Regions from separate parts of the Collinsella sp. CLA-ER-H9 genome, predicted to be linked through region 2. Evidence: riboswitches for the same ligand, from Rfam matches in the RefSeq annotation. Region 2 holds a riboswitch; the other holds the start of a gene.
What was found. Region 2 has a riboswitch for thiamine pyrophosphate ahead of thiM (hydroxyethylthiazole kinase). Riboswitches for the same ligand answer to the same signal wherever they lie in the genome.

Region 1 (3,407 bases), on a different contig from region 2:
AGCAGATGCGCGCGGCCCAAGATGCTTTTGAAGTCCTGGGCGTTCCACCTTTTGTGCACGAGGCGGCTCGCCTCCACCGCGCGCTGCTAGATATCGAACGAAATGAAGGTAGCGGCGGCCTGCAGGCGCTATGGAACGTGAGCGACAAACTGCTGGGGCCTTGTCTCAACACCCTGCATGAGTTCGGGCCCATCCTGAAAAACGGCGATCTCGACAATCCCGCACTCGCCCGTCACCTCTCCCCTGCCGTCATGTCCTACCACGGCATCCAATACCAAAGCATGGCGCCCGAGGTCATGGATGCCGCACAGCTCGACTGGCTGCAAAGCCATCTCTGGATCCTCTCGGGACTCTATGGATGCGTGCGCCCCTTCCACGGCGTGTCGCCCTATCGGCTCGAAATGGGAGCGAAGCTCTCCGTCGACGATGCCCGAGACCTCTATGCGTTTTGGGGCGACAAACTTGCATGCGCCATTGCGCCGACCGACTCCAACACCACGGTCGTCAACCTTGCCAGCGTGGAGTACGCCAAGGCCGTTCTACCCCATCTCGCAGGCGACGCCACAACCGTCACTTGTCTCTTTGGCGAAGGTGTCCGCAACGGCAAGCCCATCCAGCGATCGACCGCCAGCAAAAAGGCACGCGGCTCCATGGTGCGCTGGATGGCAGAAAACAAGCTCGAGGATGTAAGCGGGCTCACCGCGTTCGACGTTGGCTATCGTCACCTTCCCGAGCTTTCAAATAAAAACACTTTGGTCTTCCTGAACGAACAGACCTTGTAGAACCACCGCTACTTTTGAATGTGCTGCCTAGGCACGGCGTCTATTCCGCCAAGCCGTCGGCTTTGGCAATTTCATTTGTCGAACCGTCCTGATAGGTAATCTTGACATGCTCCACCTCGGACACCTTGACGCCCGACGGAGGCTCAAGACGCCATTCCGTCAGGGCGATATCCATGGTCGTGGGCACATCTCCTTGATCTTTGAGCTTCACCGTCAGTGTTTTGAGCGTCGCATCATACGTCACGCGTTCGATTTCCTCACCAGGAATGGACCCACCGCTCAACTGCAACTGCACAAACTCATCGCGCGGGTACCAATAATCGCCCGGAATGGCGAGCGTATTGGCATTACCGCCAGTACTCCTCACCGCCATAATCGGTAGGCTATCATCGGCCTCAAACTCCCAGGCAGCGCCGCCGCGACCGCCAAACGTCCAAATACAAAAGGCAATCACCATCACGACAAGGATCGCAAAACCAATTGCGACCAGTCCATAATGGGCACGGCTCTCCTCGGCCGATACATCCCATTGCGTCTCTCGATATAGATGTTTGTCTTCCATGTTCGCCTCCCCACGGGCATGCTCATCGCGTCAATCGTACCCATTCAGGCTATACTTGAGCCCACCACATAAACGGGGAGCTTGCAGGACAAGACGGCAGGCTGAGACTGGGCGCGCCCGCCCTGACCCGCAAACCTGATATGGGTAATGCCAACGAAGGGAGCCGTGCCAATGAGCACACAGACCGAGCCCAAGCTCGTCACGCAAATCGACTTCGCCCGCGCCGGGCAGATCACGCCGCAGATGAAGGAGGTTGCCGAGCGCGAGCATCGCGACCCCGAGTACATCCGCGAGCGCGTGGCAGACGGCCGCATCGCCATTCCCGCCAACATCGTGCATATCAAAAAGGGCATGCGCGCCTTTGGTGTCGGCGAGGGCCTGTCCACCAAGGTCAACGTCAACCTGGGCATCTCGGGCGACAAGGCCGATGCCGCCGAGGAGTGGAAGAAGGTCAAGATCGCCGAGGACTTTGGCGCCGACGCCATCATGGACCTCTCCAACTCGGGCAAGACGCACCAGTTCCGCCAGCAGCTCATCGACGAGACGCCGCTTATGGTGGGCACCGTCCCCATGTATGACGCCATCGGCTACATGGAAAAGCCGCTGGTCAAGCTCACCAAGGACGATCTGCTCGAGGTCGTGCGCGCTCATGCCGAGGACGGCGTGGACTTTATGACCATCCACTGCGGCATCAACAAGTCGGTCATCAAAACCTTTAAGGAGACCGGCCGCCTCATGAACATCGTCAGTCGCGGCGGCTCGCTGCTGTTTGGCTGGATGGAAGTCACCGGTAACGAGAACCCCTTCTACGAGTTCTACGACGAGGTGCTCGAGATCTGCCACGAGTACGACGTGACGATCTCGCTCGGCGACTCCTGCCGCCCGGGCTGCCTCTACGACTCCAACGATGCCACCGAGACCGCCGAGATGATCGAGCTGGGCAAGCTGTGCAAGCGTGCCTGGGCCGCTGGCGTCCAGGTCATGGTCGAGGGCCCGGGTCACATGGCACTCGACGAGATCGCCGCCAACATGAAGCTGCAGAAGCGTCTGTGCCACAACGCCCCGTTCTATGTGCTCGGGCCGCTGGTGACCGATATCGGCGTGGGCTATGACCACATCACCGCCGCCATCGGTGGTGCCATCTCCGCCAGCTCCGGCGCCGACTTCCTGTGCTACGTGACGCCGGCCGAGCACCTGTGCCTCCCCAACGCCCAAGACGTGCTCGATGGACTCATGGCCACCAAGATCGCCGCACACGCCGCCGATATCGCCAAGAAGGTGCCCCACGCCCGCGACATGGACGACAAGATGGGCCAGGCACGCCGCAAGCTCGACTGGGACGCCATGTGGAAGTGCGCGCTCGACCCGGTTACGGGCAAGAAGCGCTACGAGGAGTCCCCCGCCGCCACCGAGGGCACTTGCACCATGTGTGGCAAGATGTGCGCCGTCCGCACCGTTAACAAGGTGTTCGAAGGCACGACGATCGACCTCGGCATGGAGGACTAACTCGTCACCGGAGCCACAAACGGCCACAAGGTGTTCGTCAATTGTTGACATGTGAACATTTTCTTACATTTACGTAAAGATTGCACCGCCCGCCCGGGATCGGCATACAGCCGGCCCGGGCAACTTTATAATGCAGGCTTAAAGACCCATTTGAATCCGACCGAACAAGGGAGCGAACATGGATCGCAGTAAGGTACCCGCCGTTCTATCCATCGCAGGATCCGATTCCAGCGGTGGTGCCGGCATTCAGGCCGACATCAAGACCATCACGGCGCACCGCCTGTATGCCGAGACGGCCATCACAGCCATCACCGCACAAAACACGCTCGGCGTCACCACCGTGCAGAATATCTCCCCGGACATTGTCGCGGCGCAGATCGATGCCGTTTTTGACGATATTCGACCCAGCGCCGTCAAGATCGGCATGGTCTCCTCTGCCGAGATTATCGAGGTTATCGCCGACCGCCTGAGTGCCTGGGACGCACAAAATATCGTCGTCGACCCCGTCATGGTCGCCACCTCGGGCGCTCGCCTGATCGCAGAGGACGCCGCCGAAG
Region 2 (3,407 bases):
AAAGTGCGGCACCTGCTCGGATGCGCCCTTGTACTTGCCCTCGAGCAGGTCAGCCTGGTCGAGCACCTGGCGCGCGTAGCCCAAGAAGGTCTCGCCCTCCTCGGACACAATGACACCCTTGTTGGTGCGCTCAAAGATATGCACACCCATCTCGTTTTCGAGATCGCGAATCGACGCGGTAATCGAAGGCTGCGACACAAAGAGTCGGCGCGAGGCCTCGGTGATGCTACCGCATTCGGCAACTTTGACGACATATCTGAGCTGCTGAAGCTTCATAGCGCCCCCCTAGACGTTCGTGACGTCGAAACCCGTCGCATCCATCTGACGCATAAACGACGGCATCTCCCCCGTCGCGGCGCAGGCGGCAATCTGATGCAGAGCCCCAGCAACCGCATCGTCTGCCGCGGCTCCGATATGCCAGCGCGCGGCAGCCGTAACGGCCTCGTTGGCATTGGCGACGGCAACGGAATTGGAAACGGCATCGATCATGGGCAGATCGTTATCAGAATCGCCAAATACGGCCACCTCGTCGGGCGTCAGGCCCAAAGCGCGCGCCAACTCCAGTGCAGCGCGGCCCTTGTCCCAACCAGCCGGAAGGATGTCGAACAGGCGCACACGGTTGTTGGGAAACACAAGCGAGAGCTCCGGCACCTCGGCGGCGACGCGCTCGCGTAGCTCCGCAAGCTCCTCACGCGAACGGGCACTCCAGATATTCGCCTTGAACACCGGCGCGTCATCGACGACGGGACGGCACGGGGCCTCTTCGCCTTTAAGCCACGCATTGCCGCCCGACTCCATGGCGCGGCGTACGCGCTCGGAATCGCTCGTCACGCAATAGGCATCGTTATCCCAAAAGTCATCGCCTAAGCTGTAGACCTTCAGATAGGTATCGTCGGTTTCCTCTTCCAGATAGGCGGCAAGACGCATCAGGGCATCGTTGTCGGTCGCGCGCGAAGCGACCGCCTGACCGTCGACAAACATGACCTGACCGTTGCAGAACGCACCGGTCGAAAAGCACTCGGAACGATTTTTGAACATCCAGCCCATCGCGGACGGCTGGCGACCCGAAACCGGGCCAAAGTGCAGACCCGCCGCCTGCATGGCATGAATGCCCTCGATGGCGTAGTCACTGGCACCGTCATGCCCGGCTGGAATCAGCGTATCGTCCATATCGGTCAGCACAAGTTTGATCATAAGGCCCCCATTCGTATCGGTCCTACCTATTGTAACGACCTGCCAAAATAAACCTGTCCCTTTTTGGCAGGTGCGCTAGTATAGGGAACAACAGATTCGATGCGGGAGTGCCGGCGGTGCAAACCACAAGGCTGAGAGGGCATGGGGCCCAATCCTTTGAACCTGTCAGTTAATGCTGGCGTAGGGAGCATGCCGCCTTTTGAGGGGCGCTGTCTATGCACAGCGCCCCTTTTCTATGCCAAGGAGGCATGTGCAGTGATCGATTCGGAACAGCTTAAGCAACAAGTGGTCAAGGCCGTGGACGAGATTCGCGCCACCAACCCGATGGCAGGCTCCATCACCAACACGGTGACGATTGACTTTGTCGCCAACGCACAGCTCGCCGTGGGCGGTTCGGCCGCTATGGTCTATCTGCCCGACGAGGGCGAGGCACTTGTTGCCGGCGGCGGTGCCATCTATCTGAACATGGGAACGCTCTTCCCCATCTACGAGCAGACGATTCCCCGCGCGGCCAAGGCGGCACACGATGCCGGCAAGCCCTGGGTGCTCGACCCGGTGGGCCTGGGCATCGGCAGTCTGCGCACCCAACTGGTAAGCGAACTCAAGCAGTACAAGCCCGCCATCGTACGCGGAAACGCCTCCGAGATTATCGCGCTCGCCGGCCTGTGGGGCCTTGAGGGCGAGACGGCCGACCTGAGCCGCGTACGTGGCGTCGATACCACCGACACGGTCGACGCCGCTCGCGGCGCCGCCGTGGCGCTCGCCCGCTACACCGGTGGCGCCGTGGTAGTCTCGGGCGAGGTCGACCTGATCACCGACGGCACGACCGTGGCCAAGTCCCACGGCGGCAGCCCGCTCATGTCCAAGATCACCGGCTGCGGCTGCTCGCAGGGCGGCGTGCTGGCCGTGTACGCCTGCGCCGCCGACCCGTTTACGGCAGCCATCTGCGGCACCGCCGTCTACAACGTTGCCGGCACGCGTGCCGCCGCCGTCGCCGACGCCCCGGCAAGCTTTAAGGTCGCCTTTATCGACGAGCTCTACCGCGCGACCGCCCAAGACATCGCCAACAACCAGCTCGAGCTCGAGGAGGCATAAGCCATGTCCGAGCCTGCAACCAATGCCGGCATGAACACGCTCGTCGCCGTGGCCATCGCCCCATGCGGCACCGGCGACGAGCTGTCCGCCGAGGTCGCCGAGGTCGTGCGCGTCATTCGCGAGAGTGGCCTTCCCAACCGCACCACCTCGATGTTCACCGAGATCGAGGGCGACTGGGACGAGGTCATGCAGGTCGTGCGCGACGCAACCTTTGTGTTGGCGAGCAAGGGCATCCGCACCGAAGTCGTGCTCAAAGCCGATATTCGACCCGGATTTACCGACACCATGACCGGCAAGCTCGAGCGCATGGAAGCACAGATCAAAAAGCAGGAGGAAGCACGATGAGCATCCGCGACAACCTTGATATCTCGGCCTATCTGGTACTCGGCCCCGAAAACACGCTCGGGCGTCCCGTGGGCGATGTGGTGGCCCAGGCGCTCGACGCAGGCTTTACCTGCATCCAGGTGCGCTCCAAGGTGGCAAGTGCCCGCGAGATCATCGCGCTGACGGGCGACGCCGCGCAGGCAATCGCACAGGCCGGCAAGACCGGTCAGGTCGCCCTGCTGATCGACGACCGCCTGGACTGCGTACTCGCCGCGCGCGAGCAGGGCATCGCTGTCGACGGCGTGCACGTTGGCCAGAGCGATATTCCCGTCGAGGTCTGCCGCAAACTTTTGGGCCCCGATGCCATTGTGGGCCTTTCGGCCCGTTGCGAGGAGATGCTCGAGTACGTCAAGACCGCCGACATGAGCCTGGTCGACTACCTGGGCATCGGCCCGCTCCACGAGACCGAGACCAAGCGCGACTGCGGACGCGCGGCCGACGGCTCTATCATCACCAAGAGCTTTGAGGACTTGGCCGCACTCCACGCGGCAAGCCCCGTGCCCATCGTGGTGGGCGGCGGCGTCAAGACGGCCGACTTGCCGCAGCTTAAGGCAACCGGCGTCGATGGCTTCTTTGTGGTGAGCGCCGTCTGCAGTGCCGACGACCCCCACGCCGCAGCCAAGGAGCTCGTCGACACCTGGCAGCAGGCATAGGCTCAAGCCGAGCAGCTGATCCGCAGCCTCACATCTTTAGCAATGGAAAGCGCATCCCAGTTTGGACCTCCATTCCGGGAT

Region 1: linked by a shared signal. The riboswitch ahead of thiC (phosphomethylpyrimidine synthase ThiC) and the one ahead of thiM (hydroxyethylthiazole kinase) in region 2 are both predicted to bind thiamine pyrophosphate.

Annotation. Positions count from the first base shown of each region.
Region 1 covers NZ_JBBNLV010000010.1:42,330-45,736, reverse strand. Annotated here, with positions in the region: gene AAAX73_RS07065 (YaaA family protein) at 1-782, shown strand, start outside; gene AAAX73_RS07060 (hypothetical protein) at 823-1,344, opposite strand; TPP riboswitch at 1,408-1,523, shown strand; gene thiC (phosphomethylpyrimidine synthase ThiC) at 1,516-2,850, shown strand; gene thiD (bifunctional hydroxymethylpyrimidine kinase/phosphomethylpyrimidine kinase) at 3,029-3,407, shown strand, end outside.
Region 2 covers NZ_JBBNLV010000003.1:87,761-91,167, forward strand. Annotated here, with positions in the region: gene AAAX73_RS03315 (LysR family transcriptional regulator) at 1-276, opposite strand, end outside; gene AAAX73_RS03320 (HAD family hydrolase) at 286-1,194, opposite strand; TPP riboswitch at 1,288-1,398, shown strand; gene thiM (hydroxyethylthiazole kinase) at 1,450-2,289, shown strand; gene AAAX73_RS03330 (thiamine-binding protein) at 2,293-2,634, shown strand; gene AAAX73_RS03335 (thiamine phosphate synthase) at 2,631-3,326, shown strand.